3 regions of the Microbacterium sp. JZ31 genome follow, and region 2 is predicted to be linked to each of the others. Evidence: predicted binding sites of a transcription regulator. Region 2 holds the regulator's gene; each other region holds the start of a gene.
What was found. Region 2 encodes HrcA, which represses chaperone genes, less so after heat shock. Its sites were predicted from a motif close to TTNGCACTCGNNNNNNNCGAGTGCNAA; they were not measured.

Region 1 (7,337 bases), 970 kb from region 2:
GCGGTGGACGGCGTGCAAGGCCTCGGCGAGCTCGGTCGCCAGCGCCGCGGTCTCCGCAGCGGGCAGCGGCCCCTCGCGCAGCAGCTGCGACAGCGTCGGGCCGTCGACGAACTCCATCACGAGGTAGTCCTGGCCCGCGCCGATGTGGGCATCGAACAGGGTCACGAGGGCGGGGTGGCTGAGCGAGGCCAGCACCGCCACCTCGCCGCGGGCGCGGGCCGCGTCCTCGTCTCCCATGTCGGCCATCAGCTTGATCGCGACGATCCGGCCGAGGGCCGTGTCCTCGGCGCGGTGCACGCGCGACATGCCGCCCTTCCCGACGCATTCGAGAAGGCGGTAACGCCCGTCCAGCATCGCGGCCGTGGGCGATTCGGGTTCGCTTCCGGTCATGTCACCACGGTACGGACACCCGCTGGATGGGCAATGTGGGTTGACAACGCGCGACACGCGTGAGGCGGAACGGGCCGTGACGGATGCCCCGCTCCGCTCGCCCCGGCTCGCAGCGGGGCCTCACGCCCGGGTGAGCGCGGGCGTCACGCGGTCGTCGCGCCGGCCTCCGCCGCGCCGGCCTCGGGCGCGGCGTCGGGCTCCCAGCGCAGCACGTCGCCCGGCTGGCACTCCAGCACGCGGCAGATCGCATCCAGCGTCGTGAAGCGGACGGCCTTGGCGCGCCCGTTCTTCAGCACGGCGAGGTTCGCGGGCGTGATGCCCACGCGCTCGGCGAGCGTGCCGACCGCCATCTTGCGCCGCGCGAGCATCACGTCGACGTCCACGATGATCGCCATCAGATGACCTCGTCCAGCTCGGATCGCAGCGTGCGCGCCTCGGTCTCACGGTCCATCGCCTGCTGCAGCAGCCGCCGCATCACGACGACGAGCAGCGCCACACCCGCCGTCACGAGCGAGGCCCCGCACACGAGCGCGACCACGCCCGGCGCGGTGGGCCCGATCGCGAGCAGCACCGCCAGTGCGAACGTGACCACCGCGTCGAACGCGATCGCGCCGATGATCACGTCGACCCAGCGGAACGCGGCGGGGGAGAAGACGGATCCGCGGCGCACCATCGCCAGCAGCCGCCAGATGCACACAGCGCAGACCTGCAGGCCCAGGATCCACAGCGCCGCGATCGTGATCAGGGCGATCCGCCCCCACAGCACCTCGCCCTCGAGATCGATCCACAGCAGGGGCAGGATCACGGTCTGCACGACGAGCGAGCCGGCGAGCGAGAGCGCGATCACGATCTGCAGCGCCAGGACGACGTACTTGCCCATGGGGCCTCCTTCATCGAAGAACAGGATGAATCTATCGAAAGACGATAGATTCCGCAATGCTCTCGATGGTCCGATGTGCTGTGGGACGACGGCTCGGCGTAGGGTGGAGGGGATGAGCGCTTCCTCCCGATCGGCCGCGCGAGATCGATGGGGCGGCGTCGTGGCACTGGCTGCGGCGATCGGCGTGGGCGTCCTGACCGCCCTGCAGTCGCGCATCAATGGGGCGCTAGGCGCCGAGCTGCACAACGGGATCGTCGCGGCGGTGATCTCGTTCGGCACGGGTCTCGTGCTCACGATCGCGCTCTCGGCGGCGCTGCCGTCCGCGAGGGCGGCTGTCGCGCGGCTCGGCCGGGGTATCCGCGCACGCGACATCCCGTGGTGGCTGCTGATCGGCGGCACCGCGGGCGCGTTCACGGTGGCGATGCAGGGTCTCGTGGTCGGCGTCATCGGCGCGGCCTTATTCACGGTGGGGCTCGTCGCCGGGCAGACCCTCAGCGGACTCGTGCTGGACCGCGTGGGGTACAGCCCGGCCGGAGTGAGCGCCGTCACGATGCCGCGCGTCCTGGGAGTGGCGTTGGCGTTGACAGCCGTCGTGATCTCGCTCACGGGGGGCACCGTCGGTGACGCACCCGTGTGGATGCTCGTCCTTCCCGTTCTGGTGGGCGCGGGTCTCGCATGGCAGCAAGGCACGAACGGCCGGCTGCAGGTCAAGACCGGATCGGCGCTGGCCGCCACGCTCGTCAACTTCATCGGTGGCACGTTCGCGCTCGTGGCTCTCGCCGCGGTGCAGGTGCCGCAAGCAGGCGTCGCTCCGCTGCCGGCGAGTCCTTGGCTCTACACGGGCGGTGCGCTGGGCGTGCTCTACATCTTCGTCTCAGCGGCGCTGGCCCCGCGCATCGGCGTGCTTCTGCTCTCGCTGGGCTCCGTGCTCGGGATGCTGATCGGCGCTTTCGTCCTCGATCGCGTGTGGCCGCCGGCCGTGCCGCCGTCGCCTCTCCGGTCGGCGATCACCGTGCTCGTCGCATGCGTGGGCGTCGCGATCGCCGCCTTCGGGCGCCGCCGCGTCCGCTGACCGGTCGATGTCGCCGGCCGCCGCGAGGACTTCGAGAGAGCGGACGCGCTGGACTGAGCCGTCAGCCCTTCTTGCGCGGCATGCGCGACAGGAACCGCTCGCCGTCGACGGTCTTGCCGCGGAGCGGACGCGAGCGCTCCGGCTTGCCGCCGACGTACAGCCAGCCGAGCAGACGCTCGCCCTTCTCGAGCCCGTGCGCCTTGATGACGGCCTTCGCGCGCATGTAATCGCCCGTGCGCCAGAACACGCCCCAGCCGGCCTCGTCGAGCAGGAGACTCAGCGCATGCGCGACGCCCGCCGCGGTGGCCTCCTGCTCCCACGCCTCGACCTTCTTGGACCGGATCGACGCGACGACCGCGATCAGGAGCGGAGCGCGCAGCGGCTTGGAGTACACGCCCTTCTTGCCCTCGGCCTTCGCGATGGCGCGGCCCAGCACCAGTCGATCGTCGCCGCGCAGCTCGATCAGGCGCCAGGGCCTGAGCTCCTTGTGGTCGGCGACGCGACCGGCGGCCGACACGAGCTCGACGAGCTCCTCGTGCGTGGGCGCCTCGTCCGTGACCTTCGACAGCGAGCGGCGGGCCCGCATCGCCTCGAGCGCGGACATCAGGCGCTCGGCGCGCTCTGCGCGTCGCTCTCCTCGGGGGTGAAGTTCAGCGACAGCGAGTTCATGCAGTAGCGGTCGCCCGTGGGCGTACCGAAGCCGTCGGGGAAGACGTGGCCCAGGTGCGAGCCGCAGTTCGCGCAGCGCACCTCGGTGCGCTCCATGCCGTGGCTGTTGTCCTCGAGCAGCTGCACCGCGTCGGGGCGGATCGACTCGTAGAAGCTCGGCCATCCGCAGTGCGAGTCGAACTTCGTGCCGCTCTTGAACAGCTCGCTTCCGCACGCGGCACACGTGTAGAGGCCGGCGCGCTCCTCGTCCAGCAGCTCACCCGTCCAGGGACGCTCGGTGCCGGCCTCGCGCAGCACGGCGTACTGCTCGGGCGACAGCTCGCTGCGCCACTCGTCCTCGGACTTGCTGATGTTGTACGACATGGATTCCTCCCAGGCTCGCATCCAGCGTACGGCCGCGCGAGACCGGGAGGGCCGAGTGTGACGACCGGCGTCCCGTGCGCCCGACAGGAGAATGGAGGGATGCAGACGGACGAGCGCGGCGCGGTGGCCGAGCGCTTCGCGCGGTTCGCGCGCGAGGAGGCCCCCGGCCGTTCCGACACCTATCTGGCGTGGGCGCGCACGGTCTCGGAGGACGCGGAGCTCTGCGACATCCTGGCCCGTGTACCGGCGACGCACCGCCAGCCGCCGCTGGTGTTCGCCGTGACGCGGATGCTGGGGGCGCCGCGCGAGACCGCCGGCTGGTCGCAGTTCGTCCGCGCGCACGCGGACGCGGTCGTCGCCGAGTGCTCGGCCCGCAGCCTGCAGACGAACGAGCCGCTCCGCTGCGCCGCGCTGCTGCCGGCGCTCTGCCTGGTGCCCGGGCCGATCGCGCTGCTCGAGCTGGGCGCCTCGGGCGGCCTGTGTCTGTATCCGGATCGCTACGCGTACCGCTACGGGGACACGCGACTCGGCGCCTCCACGGTCGTGCTGGAGGCCGAGGTGCGGGGCGCGCCTCTGCCGGAGCTCGCCCTCCAGGACATCGTGTGGCGCGCGGGGATCGACCTGCAGCCGCTGGACGCGCGGGTCCCGGCGGACCGCGCGTGGCTCGAGGGCCTGGTGTGGCCGGAGGAGCACGAGCGCGCGGCGCGCATCGCGGCCGCGCTCGACATCGTCGCCGCCGATCCGCCGCTCCTCGTCCCGGGCGACGTCGCGGACCTCGACGTGGTCCGCGCCGTCGCGGCGCAGGCTCCCGCCGACGCGACGCTCGTCGTCACGACGCCGGGCGTGCTGCCGTACGTGCCCCGGGCCCGAAGGGACGCGCTGATCGCGGCCCTCACGGCGGACGCCGCGGATCCGGCGCGGGTGCGCGCGGGCGGCGTCCGCTGGATCACGCTCGACCAGCCCCGGCTGCACGACGCCTGGCGGCCGCCGATCGACGCGGACGACTGGCCCGGATTCGCGCTCGCGCTCGACGGGCGCGTGCTCGCGGCCGCCGATCCGCTCGGATCCTGGATCGACTGGCGCGCGTGACGCCGGGCTCCCGGTGCGCCTCCCGGCTCGCGCGCGGCGAGTGCGTAGCCTCGAGCGCGTGCCCCTCTCCGACCGCGACCGCGCGCTGCTCGACTTCGAGTCCCGCTGGCGCGTGCACGGCGGGGCGAAGGAGGAGGCGATCCGCTCGGAGCTCGAGATGGCGCCCGCACGCTACTACCAGCTGCTCGGCCGCCTGATCGACTCGGGCGACGCGCTCGCCGCCGACCCGCTCCTCATCGGCCGCCTGCGCCGGATGCGCGACGCGCGCGACGCGGCGCGCTCCCGCATCGCGGGCTGACCCCGGGTTCCGGCCGCCGTCGGGAGGGTCAGGCTCCCCGGGTACGATCGTGTCGTGCCGACCAGCTATCCCCGGGACCGCTTCGACGACGTCCCCCGTCAGGCCTCGCGCGTCGGCGCCCACCGTGCCGAGCAGCAGCGCACGCCGCGCGGCGTCGTGCTGCTGTGGGCGCTGCTCGCGACCGTCGTGCTGACCGTCGCCGGCATCATCGGCTTCCTCGTGCTGTCGCAGCGCGCGACGGATCTGCCCGAGCAGCCGCAGGCCACCCCGACGGTCGCTCCGGTGGTCGACACGACCTACACGATCCTCGTGCTCAACGGCACCGGCACGACCGGCGTCGCCGAGCAGGTCGCGAGCGAGCTCGTCGCGGCCGGATGGACCCAGGACATGGTGCTGCCGAGCGAGTCCTCCGCCTCCGACTTCCCGGCCACGACCGTCTACTACGCCTCGCCCGAGGAGGAGGCCGCGGCCCTCGGGGTGGCGGAGGCGATCGGCGGCGCGCGCACCGAGCAGAGCGACCAGTACGCGAACACGGACGAGGACGCCAAGGAGCTCACGGTCGTCGTCGGACTCGACCGTGTTTCGGCCGAGTAAACAGTTCTATTCGGGCGTGTCAACAGTCGCCTCCGCGCCGCTCGGGCGCTGAATCACGCGGATACGATTCCCCGGTAGTCGCCTCCCTCAGGAGGCCCAGCACCAGGAGAGTTCGCATGACCCAGGGCACCGTCAAGTGGTTCAACGCCGAGAAGGGCTACGGGTTCATCACCGTGGCGGACGGCAGCCAGGACGTCTTCGTCCACTACTCGAACATCGAGATGAGCGGCTTCCGCGTCCTCGAGGAGGGCCAGGCCGTCGAGTTCCAGGTCGGCGCCGGTCAGAAGGGTCCGCAGGCCGAGGCGGTCCGCCCGGTCTGAGCGTCTCGCTCGACGACCGGCTCGCCGCAGCCCTTCGAATGGCGCCCCGCGACATCGTTCGCGGGGCGCCATTCCGCGTGTGCGGCTGCGGGTTCCGCGCGGCTTGCACTCGATGGGGGTGAGTGCCAGAATCGTCCTGGCACTCCCGTCAGGTGAGTGCTAAAGACCACACGCCTACGTCCGGGAGGGACGACTACACCATGGCAAAGATGATCGCTTTCGACGAGGAGGCCCGTCGCGGCCTCGAGCGCGGCCTCAACACGCTGGCCGACGCCGTCAAGGTGACGCTCGGCCCGCGCGGTCGCAACGTCGTGCTCGAGAAGAAGTGGGGCGCCCCCACGATCACGAACGACGGCGTCTCGATCGCCAAGGAGATCGAGCTCGACGACCCGTACGAGAAGATCGGCGCCGAGCTCGTCAAGGAGGTCGCCAAGAAGACCGACGACGTCGCCGGCGACGGCACCACCACCGCGACCGTCCTCGCCCAGGCGCTCGTCCGCGAGGGCCTCCGCAACGTGGCGGCCGGCGCCGACCCGATCAGCCTCAAGCGCGGCATCGAGAAGGCCGTCAAGGCGCTGTCGGACGAGCTGCTCGCGCAGGCCAAGGAGGTCGAGTCGAAGGAGCAGATCGCTGCGACCGCGTCGATCTCGGCCGCCGACCCCGCGATCGGCGAGCTCATCGCCGAGGCCATCGACAAGGTGGGCAAGGAGGGTGTCGTCACCGTCGAGGAGTCGAACACCTTCGGCACCGAGCTCGAGCTCACCGAGGGCATGCGCTTCGACAAGGGCTACCTGAACCCCTACTTCGTCACGGACCCGGAGCGCCAGGAGGCCGTCTTCGAGGACCCGTACATCCTCATCGCGAACCAGAAGATCTCGAACATCAAGGACCTTCTGCCCGTCGTCGACAAGGTGATCCAGTCGGGCAAGGAGCTCGTCATCATCGCCGAGGACGTCGAGGGCGAGGCGCTCGCGACGCTCGTGCTGAACAAGATCCGCGGCATCTTCAAGTCGGTCGCCGTCAAGGCCCCCGGCTTCGGCGACCGCCGCAAGGCCCAGCTGCAGGACATCGCGATCCTGACCGGCGGCCAGGTCATCACGGAGGAGGTCGGCCTCAAGCTCGAGAACACCGACCTCGACCTGCTCGGCCGCGCGCGCAAGGTCATCGTCACGAAGGACGAGACCACGATCGTCGAGGGTGCCGGTGAGGCGGAGCAGATCGAGGGTCGCGTGACCCAGATCCGCCGCGAGATCGAGAACACCGACAGCGACTACGACCGCGAGAAGCTGCAGGAGCGCCTCGCCAAGCTCGCCGGCGGCGTCGCCGTCATCAAGGCGGGCGCGGCCACCGAGGTCGAGCTCAAGGAGCGCAAGCACCGCATCGAGGACGCCGTCCGCAACGCGAAGGCCGCCGTCGAGGAGGGCATCGTCGCCGGTGGTGGCGTCGCGCTCATCCAGGCCGGCAAGTCGGCCTTCGACGGCCTGGCCCTCGATGGTGACGAGGCGACCGGCGCGAACATCGTCAAGGTCGCGATCGAGGCCCCGCTGAAGCAGATCGCCCTCAACGCCGGTCTCGAGCCGGGCGTCGTGGCCAACAAGGTCGCCGACCTTCCCGTCGGCCACGGCCTGAACGCCGCCTCGGGCGAGTACGGTGACCTGTTCG
Region 2 (7,337 bases):
CTATGCGCGGGGTCCCGGCCGCGGTCGGGACTCACCAGCGCCCGAGGCGCGCGTTCAGCAGCGCAAGCGCCGCGGGGCCCGCGGTCGACGTGCGCAGCACGGTGTCGCCGAGGCGCACGAGCCGGGCGCCCGCGTCACGCAGGCGCTGCTGCTCGTCCGGCGCGATGCCGCCCTCGGGACCGACGATCAGCAGGATGGACTCCGCGTCCGCGACGTCGGTCACACTGAGCCGCTCGTCCGCCGTGGGCTCGAGCACGAGGATCCGGTCGGGCCGGGCCGCGAGCGCCGCGGTGGTCGCGATGGGGGTCACCTCGGGAAGCCACGCGCGGTGCGCCTGCTTGGCCGCCTCGCGCACGATCGTCGCCCAGCGCGCGCGGCCCTTCTCGGCCTTCGGACCCTCCCAGCGCGACACGCTGCGCGATGCCTGCCAGGGCACGATCTCATCGACGCCGAGCTCGGTGGCCGCCTGCACCGCCATCTCGTCGCGGTCGCCCTTCGCGAGCGCCTGCGCGAGCGCGATGCGCGGCAGCGGCGCCTCCTCGTCGCGGCGGGCGGTGATCCGGACCACGACCTCGCGCGGGGCCACGCTCTCGCACGCGCCCTCGAGCCACGCGCCGCGGCCATCGGTCACGGACACGGCCTCCCCCACGCGCACGCGCCGCACCGACGCGGCGTGGTGCGCCTCCGCTCCCGTGAGCGTGAGGGCGTCGCCGGGCTGCGCGGATCCGGCCGTCTCGTCGACGAAGTGCAGCGCCACGCCGGGTCAGCCGTTCCGGAAGCGGTCGCGCAGCTTGGAGAACAACCCCTGGTGGAACTCGGCGAGTCGCGGCCGGGGCGCCTTCGAGCGCTTGGCGAGCTCCTCCACGAGCGCGCGCTGCTTTGCGTCCAGGCGCGTCGGGGTCACGACGTGCACGCCCACGCGCAGGTCGCCGCGCTGCGAGGTGCGCAAGCCCGTGATGCCGCGGTCCTTGATGGTGAGGACATCGCCGCCCTGCACGCCCGGGCGGAGCTCGAGGTCGACGGGGCCGTCGAGGGCGTCGATCGTCGTGGTGGTGCCCAGGATGGCGTCGGTCATCGACACCTCGAGCGTGGCGAGCAGGTCGTCGCCGTCGCGGCTGAACACGGGGTGCGGCGTGACCTGCACCTCGATGTAGAGATCGCCGTGCGGTCCGCCCGCGGGACCCACCTCGCCCGACCCGGGAAGCTGCAGGCGCAGGCCCGACTCGACGCCGGCCGGGATGTCGACCGACACCGTTCGGCGCGAGCGGACGCGGCCCTGGCCGCCGCAGGTCGGGCACGGGTGCGGGATCGTCGTGCCGTAGCCCTGGCACGCGCCGCACGGCTGCGACGTGACGACGTTGCCGAGGAGGCTGCGGACCTGGCGCTGCACGTGGCCGGACCCGCCGCAGATCTCGCAGCGCTCCGGGCCCGTGCCGGGCTGGCAGCACGACCCCTGGCATGTGTCGCACAGCACGGCCGTGTCGACCTCGAGATCGCGGTGCGCGCCGAAGACGACGTCTCCGAGCTCGAGCGTGACGCGCACCAGCGCGTCCTGGCCGCGCTCACGGCGCGAGCGCGGTCGCCCGCCGCGGCCGCCGCCCCCGGCCCCGAAGAACGTCTCGAAGATGTCGCCGAAGCCGCCGAAGCCCGCGCCGGCACCGCCGAAGAGGCTGTCGTCGCCGCCCATGTCGTAGCGGCGACGCTTCTCGTCGTCGCTCAGCACCTCGTAGGCGTGCGTGACGAGCTTGAACTGCTCCGCCGCCTCCTCGCTCGGGTTCACGTCGGGGTGCAGCTGGCGCGCCAGCTTGCGATACGCCTTCTTGATCTCGTCGGAGCTCGCCTCGCGCGACACCCCGAGAACCTCGTAGTGGTCAGCCACACTTCGCCTTTCAGGACCGCGCTGCGCGCGATCCGGCCCTCTCGAGGATCGCGCGCAGCGCGCGATCCGGATCTCCGTCCGCCTCAGCGGCGGTGCTCGTCCTCGTCCAGCAGCCGGGTCAGGTACCGCGCGACCGCGCGGGCCGCGGCCAGATTGCTGGGGTAGTCCATGCGCGTCGGACCCATGAGCCCGACGCGCGCGCGGCCGATTGCCGCGTCGTAGTCGCTCGCGATGATGGACGCCTCCGCGAGCCCGAAAGCCTCGTTCTCGCGTCCGATGCTCGCCGACAGCCCCTTCTCATCCGCTGCCATCTCCGACATCAGCCGCAGCAGCGTCACCTGTTCCTCGATGGCCTCGAGGAGCGGATGGATGCTGCCGCGGAAGTCCTGCTCGCGCTTGGCGAGCGTCGCCGCTCCGGCCATCACGAGACGATCCTGACGGAACTCGTCGAGCTCCTCCGCCACGACCGCGGAGATCGTCAGGAGCGCTTCGTCGAGGCGCGACCGGTCGGTCGGGGCCGACGCGCGCAGCTGCTCGATCCGCTCGGAACCCGAGCGCACCGAGCGGCCCGTGATGAGCGCGGCGAGCTGCGCCCGCAGCACCGCCACGTCCTCCTCGTCCACACCCCGCGGCGTGGCCGTGAGGCGCTGCGAGACGCGACCCGTATCGGTCACGATGATCACGAGCATGCGGAACTCGTCGAGGCGCACGAGCTCGACGTGCGTCACGTTCGCGGACGCGAACGACGGGTACTGCACGAGCGCGACCTGACCCGTCAGCTGTGTCAGCAGCCGGACGGTGCGGGCGAGCAGGTCGTCGAGGTCGGCCGGATCCGCCAGGAACGTCGAGATCGCCGAGCGCTGCGCCGACGACAGCGGCCGCAGCTCGGCGAGATGATCGACGAAGACGCGGTAGCCCTTGTCGGTCGGGACACGCCCCGAGGACGTGTGCGGAGCGGTGATCAGCTCCTCGTCCTCCAGCAGCGCCATGTCGTTCCGGATCGTCGCCGCGGACACGCCGAAGGCATGGCGATCGACGATCGACTTGCTGCCGACCGGCTCGTGCGTGTCGACGTAGTCCTGCACGATCGCGCGGAGCACCTGCAGTCCGCGTTCCGTGACCATGGGCACCTCCCCCGTCGCGCTTGGCACTCGATCGTTCTGAGTGCCAATTCTAGCGAGGATCGCGGTGAACGCGCCGAACCCCGCCGGGCCGCAGACGCGGCAACCCGCTTGTTCGTTGAGCGAGCGAAGCGAGTCGAAACGACTCGAACCCCGCCAGGGCTGCAGCCGCGGGAAGTCCGAGCCGTTTCGACTCCTCGCTGCGCTCGTCGCTCAACGAGCGAGAGGGGGCTCCAACCCAGCTGTTCGTCACTCCGTGAGGGCGCGCACCACCGCGTCGGCGAGCAGGCGGCCCTTGAGCGTCAGCACCACGCGGCCGCGCACCGCAGCGGCGCCGTCGACCAGACCGTCGGCGACCAGTCCCGCGACCGCGCGCCGGGCGCCGGGTCCCAGCGCGTCGACCGCCAGTCCCTCGCGGATCCGGCTCTCCAGCAGCACCCGCTCCAGGGCGCGGGCGTCCGGATCGGGCGTCTCCCGCCCCGCGGCGGGCGACGATCCGGTCGCGAGACGCTGCGCGTACGCGGCGGGGTGCTTGACGTTCCACCAGCGCAGGCCGCCGACGTGGCTGTGGGCGCCCGGTCCGAAGCCCCACCAGTCGAGGCCGCGCCAGTACGCGAGGTTGTGCCGCGAGCGGTGGTGCTCGCCGCGCGACCAGTTGCTCACCTCATACCAGTCGAAGCCGGCCGCGGCGAGCTTGGCGTCGGCGAGCTCGTACATGTCGGCCTGCAGGTCGTCATCCGGGGCGGGGACCTCGCCGCGCTTGATCTGGCGGGCGAGCTTCGTGCCGTCCTCGATGATCAGCGCATAGGCGGAGATGTGGTCGGACTCGAGGGCCAGCGCCGCGTCGAGCGATGCCTCCCAGTCGGCGAGCGTCTCCCCCGGTGCGCCGTAGATGAGGTCGACGCTGACGTCGAGGCCCGCGTCGCGGGCGGCGTCGACGGCCGTCCGCACGTTGCCCGGCGTGTGGGTGCGGTCGAGGGCCGCGAGCACGTGCGGCACCGATGACTGCATGCCGATCGACATCCGCGTCACGCCGGATGCCGCGAGCTCGTGCGCGACGGCGGGTGTCACGGTGTCGGGATTCGCCTCGACCGTGACCTCCGCGCCGTCGGCGATCCCGAACGCCGTGCGCACGCCGTCGAGCATCCGACCCAGGTCGCCCGCCGGCAGCAGCGTGGGCGTGCCGCCGCCGAAGAACACCGTGGACGCCGGACGAATGGGGCCCGCCTCGGCCAGCACCTCGCGGCCGAGCGCGATCTCGTGCAGCAGCGTGTCGGCGTACTGGTCCTGGCGCGCCCCGCGCAGCTCGCCCGATGTGTAGGTGTTGAAGTCGCAGTAGCCGCAGCGCACGCGGCAGAACGGCACGTGCAGGTACACGCCGAAGTCGGCATCCGGATCGATCCGGATCTGCGCGGGCAGGCGGCCGTCCGCCGGAGCGGGATCGCCCAGCGGGAGGGGACCTGCCATCACGAGCCCGGCGTGGCGAACAGCGGCGAGATCGCGCGGAGGTAGCCGGCGAACAGCGCGCGGCGACGACGCCGCACGAAGCCGCGGAACATCCGGTAGAGCAGTCCGACGGGGCGGTCGAACGCCTTGACCGTGAACCACACCTCGTCGTTCTCGCGCCACTCGATGGTGAACGACTCCTCGCCGCTCACCATCGATCCGCCCACGGTGCCGAGCGCGAAGCCCACGCGCCGCGCCTCCTCGATCACGAAGATCACGCGGAGCTCTGCGTCGGCGCGCATCCCGTTCACGCGGCCGTGCACGCGCAGCGTGGTGCCGGGGCCGGCGTACGGCGTGCCCTCGGCGTCGTAGCGCTGATCGGTCTCGAGCTTCGACGGCGCGATCGCGTTGCCCTCGCCGTCGAAGCTGACGCCCGAGTACGCAGGCCCGGGAGCGGGGCGCACGTCGGTGACCCGCAGGCCCGCGCCCTTCAGGGCACCCCACGACAGCAGCGCGTCGCCGGCCGTGCGGAAGCGGTCCTCACCGCTGCCGATGCGCCACGAATCGGCCGCCGGGAGGCTGTGCTCCGGCGGGTACTGCAGCAGGTCGTGCGCCTGCGTGGCGCCGACCGCCGCATAGTCGACCGTCTCGTCCTGGAAGGTGCCGCGACGCATGTGATCCACCCTACGTGCCGAGCCTGAGCCTCTACTTGGCCTTGCTCTCGACGTCGCCCGAGAGCGCCGCGATGAACGCGTTCTGGGGCACCTCGACGCGACCGATGGTCTTCATGCGCTTCTTGCCCTCCTTCTGCTTCTCGAGCAGCTTGCGCTTGCGCGTGATGTCGCCGCCGTAGCACTTGGCGAGCACGTCCTTGCGGATCGCGCGGATGTTCTCGCGCGCGATGATCCGCGCGCCGATCGCGGCCTGGATCGGCACCTCGAACTGCTGGCGCGGGATGAGCTTGCGCAGGCGCTCGGTCATCGTCGTGCCGTACGCGTAGGCCTTGTCACGGTGGACGATCGCGCTGAACGCATCGACACGGTCGCCCTGCAGCAGGATGTCGACCTTGACCAGGTCGGCGTCCTGTCGCCCTGCCGGCTCGTAGTCGAGGCTCGCGTAACCCTGCGTGCGGCTCTTGAGCTGGTCGAAGAAGTCGAACACGATCTCACCCAGCGGCATCGTGTACTTCAGCTCGACGCGCTCCTCCGAGAGGTAGTCCATGCCGAGCAGCGTGCCGCGACGCGTCTGGCACAGGTCCATGACGGTGCCGACGTAGTCCTTGGGCGTCAGGATCGAGGCCTTCACGATCGGCTCCGACACGGATCCGATCTTCCCGTCCGGGTACTCGCTCGGGTTCGTGACGACGATGGTCTCGCCGGTCTCGGTGATGACCTCGTAGATCACGCTCGGGGCGGTGGTGATGAGGTCGAGGCCGAACTCCCGCTCGAGGCGCTCGGTGATGATCTCGAGGTGCAGCAGGCCCAGGAAGCCGCAGCGGAAGCCGAAGCCGAGCGCGACGGAGGTCTCGGGCTCGTACGCGAGCGAGGCGTCCGACAGCTTGAGCTTGTCGAGCGCGTCGCGCAGATCGGGGTAGTCGCTCGCGTCGATCGGATACAGGCCCGAGTACACCATGGGCTTCGGGTCGACGTAGCCCGCCAGCGGATCCGTCGCGGGCGTGCGCGCGTTCGTGACGGTGTCGCCGACCTTCGACTGGCGCACGTCCTTCACGCCCGTGATCAGGTAGCCCACCTCGCCGACGCCGAGCCCCTTGGACGGCGTGGGTTCGGGCGCCGACACGCCGATCTCGAGCAGCTCGTGCGTCGCCCTCGTCGACATCATCTGGATGCGCTCCCGCGGCGCCAGGCGGCCGTCGATCATGCGCACGTAGGTGACGACGCCGCGGTACGCGTCGTAGACCGAGTCGAAGATCATGGCGCGCGCCGGCGCGTCCGCGTCGCCCTGGGGCGCCGGGATCTCGCGCACGAGGCGGTCGAGCAGCTCCTCGACGCCCTGGCCCGTCTTGCCCGAGACGCGCAGCACATCGTCGGGGCTGCCGCCGATCAGGTCGGCGAGCTCCTTGGCGAACCGCTCGGGATCGGCGGCCGGCAGGTCGATCTTGTTCAGCACCGGGATGATCGTCAGATCGTTCTCGAGCGCGAGGTACAGGTTGGCGAGCGTCTGGGCCTCGATGCCCTGCGCCGCGTCCACGAGCAGGATCGCCCCCTCGCAGGCCGCGAGCGACCGCGACACCTCGTACGTGAAGTCGACGTGCCCCGGCGTGTCGATCATGTTCAGCGCGACGGTCTCGCCGTCGACGTCCCACGGCATCCGCACGGCCTGCGACTTGATCGTGATGCCGCGCTCGCGCTCGATGTCCATCCGGTCGAGGTACTGCGCGCGCATCTCCCGGTCCGAGACCACGCCGGTGATCTGCAGCATCCGATCGGCCAGCGTGGACTTGCCGTGGTCGATGTGGGCGATGATGCAGAAGTTGCGGATGCGCTCGGGGGGCGTCGCAGCAGGCTCGAGCGGAGTAGAGGCACGGGGTGACATGTCCCCTCGATTCTACGGTGCGGGCGCCGCCCGTCCTGCGTCGCGCATCTTCGCGCACTTCGCTCGTATACTCCTATCCCGAGATGCCTCACACCATGCAGGTTGCACGGCTGTGACCCGCATGTTGCATGTTTTTCACGGCGAGAGCACAGAAAGGTAACGCTTTTCGCACGTGCTGACTTCGTCGAAGGCGACGAAGAACCGCGGGGGTAGAGTCCCCGACAACGTCTGTCAGAAAGAAGCTCCTCGCCTTGATCCGTTTCATGCTGCGCCGCACTGCGGGCTGGCTGCTGATGATCCTGGCGGTGACCAATCTCACGTACTTCCTCGCATGGGGC
Region 3 (7,337 bases), 1.5 Mb from region 2:
TGTCCGCGAGCGTCGGGCTCTTGAGCGACAGCTCGATGTCGACGTCGCCGCTGCCGACGCGGGCCTCGACGGGCACCTGCACCGCCTGCACGCTGCGCGGCTGGATCGTCACCGGCACCATGTCGGCGACGTCGAGGCGCGGATCCGTCGGCCGGGCCAGCAGCGTGACCGTCGCCGGGTACGGCAGATCGTTGCGCACCCAGACCGGCAGATTCGCGCCGGCGCTGATCAGGTTGACCGGCTCCGGGTCCTGGATGCCGACGGCATTCGCGCGTTCCCGGGTGTTCTCACGGAACTGGCCCAGCACGTCTCGCCACTGCGGGCCCCGCCCGTCCCAGCCGACGCCGAGCACCTGCAGGGCCTCGGCCCGCACGAGTCCGGTGAGGGTCTCGGGTTGCTCGAGCACGGTGGCGGTGACGCCCACGCGCTCCTCGGCGTCCGCGAGCTCCGCGACGAAGTCGACGCGCTCCTCGTCCGGCGCCGTCTCGTCGGGCGTGATGGCGGCGGGCTCGCCGCCCAGCAGATCCTCCAGGCCCTGCGGATCGACCGCCGTGCTCAGCGTGACGACGTCCAGCGCGTCGCTCAGCCGCACGCCGAGCGGCGACGTGACCTCCTCCGCGCCCGCGTCGGCCTCCGCCTCGTTCTGCGCGTCCAGGTACCCGGTCGTGAGATCCCGGTCCAGCGCGACGAGCACGGGTGCGTCGCCGGCCTCGCGGCCCGCGAACCACAGCTCGGCGCTCGCGGCCGCGGCGGCGGCGTCCCGCTCCTGCGCGCCGTCGGTGCGGGCGACGGCGTCGATCGCGCGCGACGCCTCGGCGTCGTAGACCAGCCCCACGCCGCCCCCGGCCGTCTCACCGAAGGCCGGGACGGTGCCTCCGTCCGCCCCCTCCGCGGTCGCGCTGGAGGGGGTCAGGGCGACGGCCTCGGGATCCGCGGCGCGCAGGCCGTCGATCACGTCGGCGGTCGCGTGCCCCGGAGCGGGCCAGTAGAGAGACGTCTCCGCGTCGCCGATGTCGAGCAGGTCCTCGAGCGCCAGCTCCGACGTCTCGTCGTCGGGAACGCTGGCGGGCGACTCGGTCGGGGTCGGCGACGGATCCGGCGCGGTCTCGCGCTGCACGTATCCCTCGAGCGACAGCGGCTGCAGCGGCGCGGAGAGACCGGCCTGGAGCTGAGCCGCGACATCCGCGTCGCCGAACTGGAGCGCGAAGCGGTCGTTCGACACCAGGATCAGGTCTTCCAGCCACTCGACGGCGCTGAGGGGCGCGTTGTCGCCCAGGGCGCGGATCGCAGCGGGGATGGCCGGGTCCACGGCGAGGATCGCCTCGGATCCGGCCGCGGCCTCCAGCTGTGCGGTGAGCGCGCCGTCAGGTGCGGTGAGGGTCTCGAGGGCCGAGCCGTCGAGCATGCCGCCCCCGGCGAGAGGGGCCGTGATCGGCATGACGACGCCGACGGGCTCGGCCTCGTCCGCGACGACGACCACGCTCTCGGCCGTGGCGCCGTCGAAGCGGGCACGGAGCGGGTAGACGCCGGGACCGAGCTCGCCGAGCTCGTCGTGCCCCGCGGCGATCGTGACGCCGACGGTTCCGGTCTCGCCCGGGGCGACGTCCTCGGCCGTCCCCGAGCCGATGGGCGTGAGCTCGACATCCGCATCGTCGCCGCCGAGCCATGCCCGCAGGTCCTCACGGCCGTCGAGCGGCGTGCGGCCCAGCTCGATCACCGCGGTGGACCCCTCCAGCGCCTGATCCGAGACGTTCTCGATCGTGAGGGTCGTCGTCAGGGCGGTTCCGGGCCGCAACACGCCGCGGGAGGCGGCGGCGAGCGAGAGCTCGGGAGGCTCCTCCTCGGTCACGGCGGCCTGCACGGGCGGCGCGCACGTCAGCCCCAGGAGCACGGCGAACGCCGCAGCGGGGAGGGGGGCGAGGAAGCGCCGCCTGCTGTGGGCGGCCCGGCGCCGGGGGAGATCCGTCGTCATGGTGATTCTGATCGCGGCCCTGCCGGGGGCGGTCCGGCCGCGGATCCTCTCGATTCTACGGAGGAGGCTGTGGATCATCCGGATGCGACGGGCCGGAGCGATCCGCACCGGGTGCGCCGGCTCAGGCGCTGCGGCGTATCACGAGGCGTGTCGGGATGACCGTGCGGGCCGGGGTCTCGCCGCCCTCGACGCGGGTCAGCAGCAGGGCGACCGCCTCCCGTCCCAGCGCGTCGAAGTCCTGCGCGACGGTCGTGAGCGGCGGCTGGAACTCGGCCGCGTCCGCAACGTCGTCGAAGCCGATCACGGCCACGTCGGGGCGTTCCGCCTCGCGCAGCGCACGCAGCAGCCCGAGCGCCATCTGGTCGTTCGCGGCGAACACCGCGCCGACAGCGGGATCGGCCGCGAGTTCGCGGCCCACGGCGAAGCCCGACGCCGACGTCCAGTCGCCCCGGACCGGATCGGGAAGCACCGCCCCCTCCTGCGCCGACCGCCAGCCGTGCTCGCGCTGGTCGGCGGCGTAGGAACCTGCAGGTCCCGCGAGGTGATGGACGATCGGGTGACCGGATGACCGCAGGTGCGCGACGGCGGAGGCCGCTCCCCCGGCGTGATCCGACGCGATCACGGCGATGCCCTCGGTCGGCGCCGCGTCGACCGCGACGAGCGGGAATGCGGGCGCGGCGGCGGCGCGCACCGTGGGCGTGGCCTCGTTAAGTGCGATGACGCCGTCCACGCCCTGGTCGGCGAGCGCCGCGTACGCCGCAGAGAGCGCGTCGACCGTGTCGTCCCCGAGCGTCAGCACGAGCACCGCGTGGTCGCGTGCGGCTCCCGCCGCGACCACGGCTTCGAGCATGCGGGCGTTGCCCACCGACGTGAGCGTGCGCACCAGCACGCCGATCGTGCGCGTGCGCCCCGTGCGCAGCGCGCGCGCCGCCCGATGGGGTCGGTAGCCGAGCTCCGCCATGGCGGCCTCCACGCGGGCGCGGGTGTCCGGATCGACCCTCGCCGAGCCGTTCGCGACGCGCGAGACCGTCTGTCCGGACACGCCCGCGCGCCGCGCGACGTCCGCGGCCGACACGCTGCGCGCCATCCGATCACCCCTTGCTGTTGCGGGCACCGCAACCTCAGCACCTATCATGCATGTTGACGTCAACACGCGCACGCCGAAGGATTCCGATGACCTCCTCCCCGAATCAGACGACGCCAGAGCCGGTCGAGCTCGGTGCCGGCGTCGTGCGGCGCGCGACGACGCTCGCCGACGGTCGCGAGCTGCTCTACTACGACGACCCCGGCACGACCCTGCCCCCCGAGCGCCACGTCGACGAGCGCGACCTGCCGCCGCGTCCCGAGACCGCGACGATGCGCCGCGACGTCCTGACGGGCGACTGGATCTCGGTGGCCGCCGCGCGGCAGAGCCGCGTCGTGATGCCGCCCGCGGACCTGGATCCGCTCGCGCCCCAGTCGCCCACGAACCCGTCCGAGCTGCCGAGCCTGTACGACGTCGCGGTCTTCGAGAACCGCTCCCCCTCGTTCGGACCCGCGCTCGACAAGGCGGTCGGCACCGCGCCCGCGGCCGCCGATCCGGCGCGCGGACTCGACGACCTCGTCGCTCCGGGCCTCGGCCGCTCGCGCACCTCGGTCGGCCGCTGCGAGGTCGTGTGCTTCAGCCCCGAGCGCACGGGATCCTTCGGCACGCAGTCGGTCACGCGTGCGCGCACCGTGATCGAGGCGTGGGCCGACCGCACGGCGGCGCTGTCGGCGCTGCCGGGCGTGCGGCAGGTGTTCGTGTTCGAGAACCGCGGTGCCGAGATCGGCGTGACGCTGCAGCACCCGCACGGCCAGATCTACGCGTACCCGTACGTCACGCCGCGCACCAGCCTGCTGCTCGCCGCGATCGAACGCGAGGGCGCCGACCTGTTCTCGCGCATCATCGAGTTCGAGGCCGCAGGGCCCCGCGTGCTGCTGGAGGGCGAGCACTGGATCGCGTACGTGCCGTTCGCGGCGCGCTGGCCCATCGAGGTGCACATGGCACCCCGACGCCACGTCGCCGACTTCGCGGCGCTGAGCGACGCCGAGCGCGACGAGCTCGCCCCGCTGTACCTGCGGCTGCTGCGCGGCGTCGACGCGCTCTACGGGACGCCGACGCCGTACATCGCGGCCTGGCATCAGGCACCGGTCGACCTCGGGCGCGACAGCGCGCGGCTGCACCTGCAGCTGACGTCGCCGCGCCGCGGGGCCGACAAGCTCAAGTTCCTCGCCGGATCGGAGGCCGCCATGGGCGCCTGGATCGGCGACATCCCGCCCGAGCAGAGCGCCGATCGACTGCGTGAGGCCCTCGCAACCATCACGGAGGACGTCGAGTGACCGCGTCGCAGACCGCGCTGCAGGATGCCGCGCACCTCTTCACCGAGCTCGTCGGCGGGGAGCCGGAAGGGGTCTGGTCGTCCGCGGGCCGGGCGAACCTCATCGGCGAGCACACGGACTACAACGAGGGCTTCGTCCTCCCCTTCGCGATCCAGTACCGCACGTACGCGGCCGCGCGCCTCCGTCGGGACGGCGTGCTGCGCGTCGCGTCGACGTTCGCGCCCGGTGCCGTCGAGCTGCCGGTCCCCGCGCTCGCGGACGCCTTCGGCGGATCCGCGGGCGCCGCGGTCGCGGCAGGCACGGTGCCCGAGTGGGCGGCATACCCGCTCGGCGTGGCGTGGGCCGCGCTCGCCGCGGCCGGCCGCGCGGGAACGGACGTGCCGGGCGTCGACATCGCGATCGCCTCCGACGTGCCGGTCGGCGCGGGACTGTCCTCCTCGGCGGCCATCGAGGGCTCCGTCGCGGCCGCGCTGAACGACCTGTGGCGGCTCGACCTCGCACCGCTGGACCTGGCGAAGGCCGGTCGCCGCGCGGAGAACGAGGCCGTCGGCGCCCCGACCGGGATCATGGATCAGGTCTCGTCGATCATGGGCCGGGCGGATGCCGCGACGTTCCTCGACTGCCGGAGCCTCGAGACCCGCTCGGTCGATCTCGGCCTGGAGCGCGAGGGCCTCGTGCTGCTCGCGATCGACACCAAGGTCGAGCACGCGCATGCCAGCGGCGGCTATCGCGACCGTCGGGCCGCGTGCGAGCGCGGCGCCGCGGCGCTGGGCGTGCCGTCGCTGCGCGACGTCGGGGCAGCGGACCTCGACCGCGCTCGCGACCTCCTGGACGAGGTCACGTTCCGCCGGGTGCGGCACATCGTCACCGAGAATCAGCGCGTGCTCGACACCGTGGGGGCGCTCGGCGCGTCCGGACCGCGCGCGATCGGCGAGCTGCTCGTGGCGTCGCACGCGTCGATGCGCGACGACTTCGAGATCTCGGTCCCCGAACTCGACACGGCCGTCGAGGCCGCGCTCGGGGCCGGCGCGATCGGCGCGCGCATGACGGGCGGCGGCTTCGGCGGCTCCGCCATCGCGCTCGTCGAGGCGAGCGCTGCCGACGCGGTGGCGGACGCCGCCGCGCGGGCGTTCGCCGACCGCGGCTACACGGCGCCGCACGTCTTCGCCGTCGTGCCGTCGGAGGGCGCGCGGCGCGACAGCTGACCCACCGGGTCCGCCTTCGCGTGCTCCGTCATCCGCACAACGCAGGAGCCGATGGCGCCGACACGCCGAGGCGCCGGCGTGTCCCGGCGTGTCGGACGTGCCGATCCTGCGTCATGCGGACGGCGGGCATGAGAAGGGGGACCCGGACGGATCCGGATCCCCCGTGGATCGGCTCAGCGCGGCACGGGCGTCAGCTCGTCAGCTCGGGCGTGACGTCCTGCGCGCCGGTCACCGAGCGCTGGACCTCCACCTTGCGGGGCTTCGCCTTCTCGGTGATCGGGATGAGCACGCTCAGCACGCCGTTGTCGTACGTCGCCGAGATGCCGGCCGTGTCGATGCCCTGCCCCAGATTGAGCTGGCGCAGGAACGATCCCGTCGTGCGCTCGCGCGTGATCCACTTCACTCCCTCGGCGCTGCGCGCCGTGCGCTCCGCGCGGATTGTCAGCAGCTGGCCGTCCACGTCGATGTCGACGCTGCCCGGGTCGATCCCCGGGAGGTCGGCGCTCAGGACGTAGTGGTCGCCCTCGCGGTAGAGGTCCATCGGCATCAGCCGCGGACCCTGACGGTCGAACAGCTGCTCGGCCATGCGGTCGAACTCGCGGAACGGGTCGAAGAACATCGCCATCGTGATCTCCTCCTCTTGTCTGTTCGTGGCGCTTCAGACCTGAGTCGTGAGGACTCGCTATATGAATTAGCACTCTGGCGGTGAGAGTGCCAGATCCGATGGTTAAGAGTTCGCTGGAAGGCTGTTCGCACAGCGGACGGGCGCCGTCCTGCCGTCCTGAACCCGGCGACAGCCGGATGCGCGGGGTTGAATGGGAGCGTGACACCGCACCCCGACGCCGAGCTCTGCGCCGCCCTCGCGACCGATCTGCGCGCGGCGCGCTTCCGATCCGAAGCCCTGCGCGCCGCCTGGGGCGTCGAGGCGGACGATGCGATCGGCCGCGGCCTGCGCGTCCCGGCGCTGCGCGGTCTCGGGGACCGACAGGATGCGCTCGCCACGCTCGGCCGCCTGCTCGTGCTCGGCATGCCGCAGCCGCGGGCGACGGTCGACGCCGCGCTGCCGACGCTCGGCGCCGACGGGCTGCACGCGCTCGGGCTCGCCGAGCGCGCCGATCCCGTCGTGCCCCGCGCCATCATCCGGCCCCAGTCGTACCTCGACAGCGAGGGAGCCGGCGAGTGGTGGCTGGCGAGCGACCTCGACGAGATCGCCATGGGAGGGGGCGCGCTGGCCGAGGACCACGTGCTCGGGGTGGGCGGCGCCTCCCTCACGCTCGCGGCGCTGCAGCTGCCGACACCCGCGGAGCGCGTGCTGGATCTCGGCACGGGATGCGGCATCCAGGCGCTGCGGGCGCGGCGGTACGCCGCGTCTGTGGTGGCGACCGACCTGTCCGAGCGGGCGCTGGCGTTCACGCGGCTGAACGCGCTGCTCAACCACGACGAGGGCATCGAGACGCGTCTGGGCAGCCTGTTCGAGCCCGTGGCGGGAGAGACGTTCGACAGGATCGTGACCAATCCGCCGTTCGTCATCACGCCGCGTGCGGCCGGCGTGCCCGGTTACGAGTATCGCGACGGGGGCTGGTGGGCGACGCGCTCGTGGAGCAGGTCGTGCGCGGCGTCGGTGCGCATCTGCGGGAGGGCGGGCCCGAGCGCCCCGGCGGGACCGCGCAGCTGCTCGGCAACTGGGAGACCCGCGACGGCGTCGACGGACTGGAGCGCGTGCGCGCGTGGGTGGCCTCCTCCCCCGTGCCGCTCGAGGCGTGGGTGGTCGAGCGCGAGCAGCTGGATCCGATCCAGTA

Region 1: the regulator HrcA is predicted to act here: its motif matches at 5,812-5,838, upstream of groL (chaperonin GroEL).
Region 3: the regulator HrcA is predicted to act here: its motif matches at 6,230-6,256, upstream of BJP60_RS14770 (Hsp20/alpha crystallin family protein).

What each region holds. Positions count from the first base shown of each region.
Region 1 is NZ_CP017661.1:2,554,668-2,562,004, reverse strand. Features, by position in the region: gene BJP60_RS12205 (serine/threonine-protein kinase) at 1-390, opposite strand, end outside; gene BJP60_RS12200 (helix-turn-helix domain-containing protein) at 534-785, opposite strand; gene BJP60_RS12195 (DUF2975 domain-containing protein) at 785-1,270, opposite strand; gene BJP60_RS12190 (DMT family transporter) at 1,383-2,342, shown strand; gene BJP60_RS12185 (nitroreductase family protein) at 2,404-2,946, opposite strand; gene msrB (peptide-methionine (R)-S-oxide reductase MsrB) at 2,946-3,374, opposite strand; gene BJP60_RS12175 (DUF2332 domain-containing protein) at 3,474-4,463, shown strand; gene BJP60_RS12170 (DUF3263 domain-containing protein) at 4,522-4,761, shown strand; gene BJP60_RS12165 (LytR C-terminal domain-containing protein) at 4,816-5,355, shown strand; gene BJP60_RS12160 (cold-shock protein) at 5,472-5,675, shown strand; gene groL (chaperonin GroEL) at 5,876-7,337, shown strand, end outside.
Region 2 is NZ_CP017661.1:1,585,880-1,593,216, forward strand. Features, by position in the region: gene BJP60_RS07585 (16S rRNA (uracil(1498)-N(3))-methyltransferase) at 32-757, opposite strand; gene dnaJ (molecular chaperone DnaJ) at 764-1,879, opposite strand; gene hrcA (heat-inducible transcriptional repressor HrcA) at 1,963-3,003, opposite strand; gene hemW (radical SAM family heme chaperone HemW) at 3,250-4,467, opposite strand; gene BJP60_RS07605 (DUF1990 family protein) at 4,467-5,120, opposite strand; gene lepA (translation elongation factor 4) at 5,152-6,999, opposite strand; gene BJP60_RS07615 (ABC transporter permease) at 7,263-7,337, shown strand, end outside.
Region 3 is NZ_CP017661.1:3,116,690-3,124,026, reverse strand. Features, by position in the region: gene BJP60_RS14790 (DUF6049 family protein) at 1-1,972, opposite strand, end outside; gene BJP60_RS14785 (LacI family DNA-binding transcriptional regulator) at 2,094-3,059, opposite strand; gene galT (galactose-1-phosphate uridylyltransferase) at 3,146-4,333, shown strand; gene galK (galactokinase) at 4,330-5,538, shown strand; gene BJP60_RS14770 (Hsp20/alpha crystallin family protein) at 5,729-6,163, opposite strand; partial or broken gene BJP60_RS14765 (DUF7059 domain-containing protein) at 6,362-7,337, shown strand, end outside.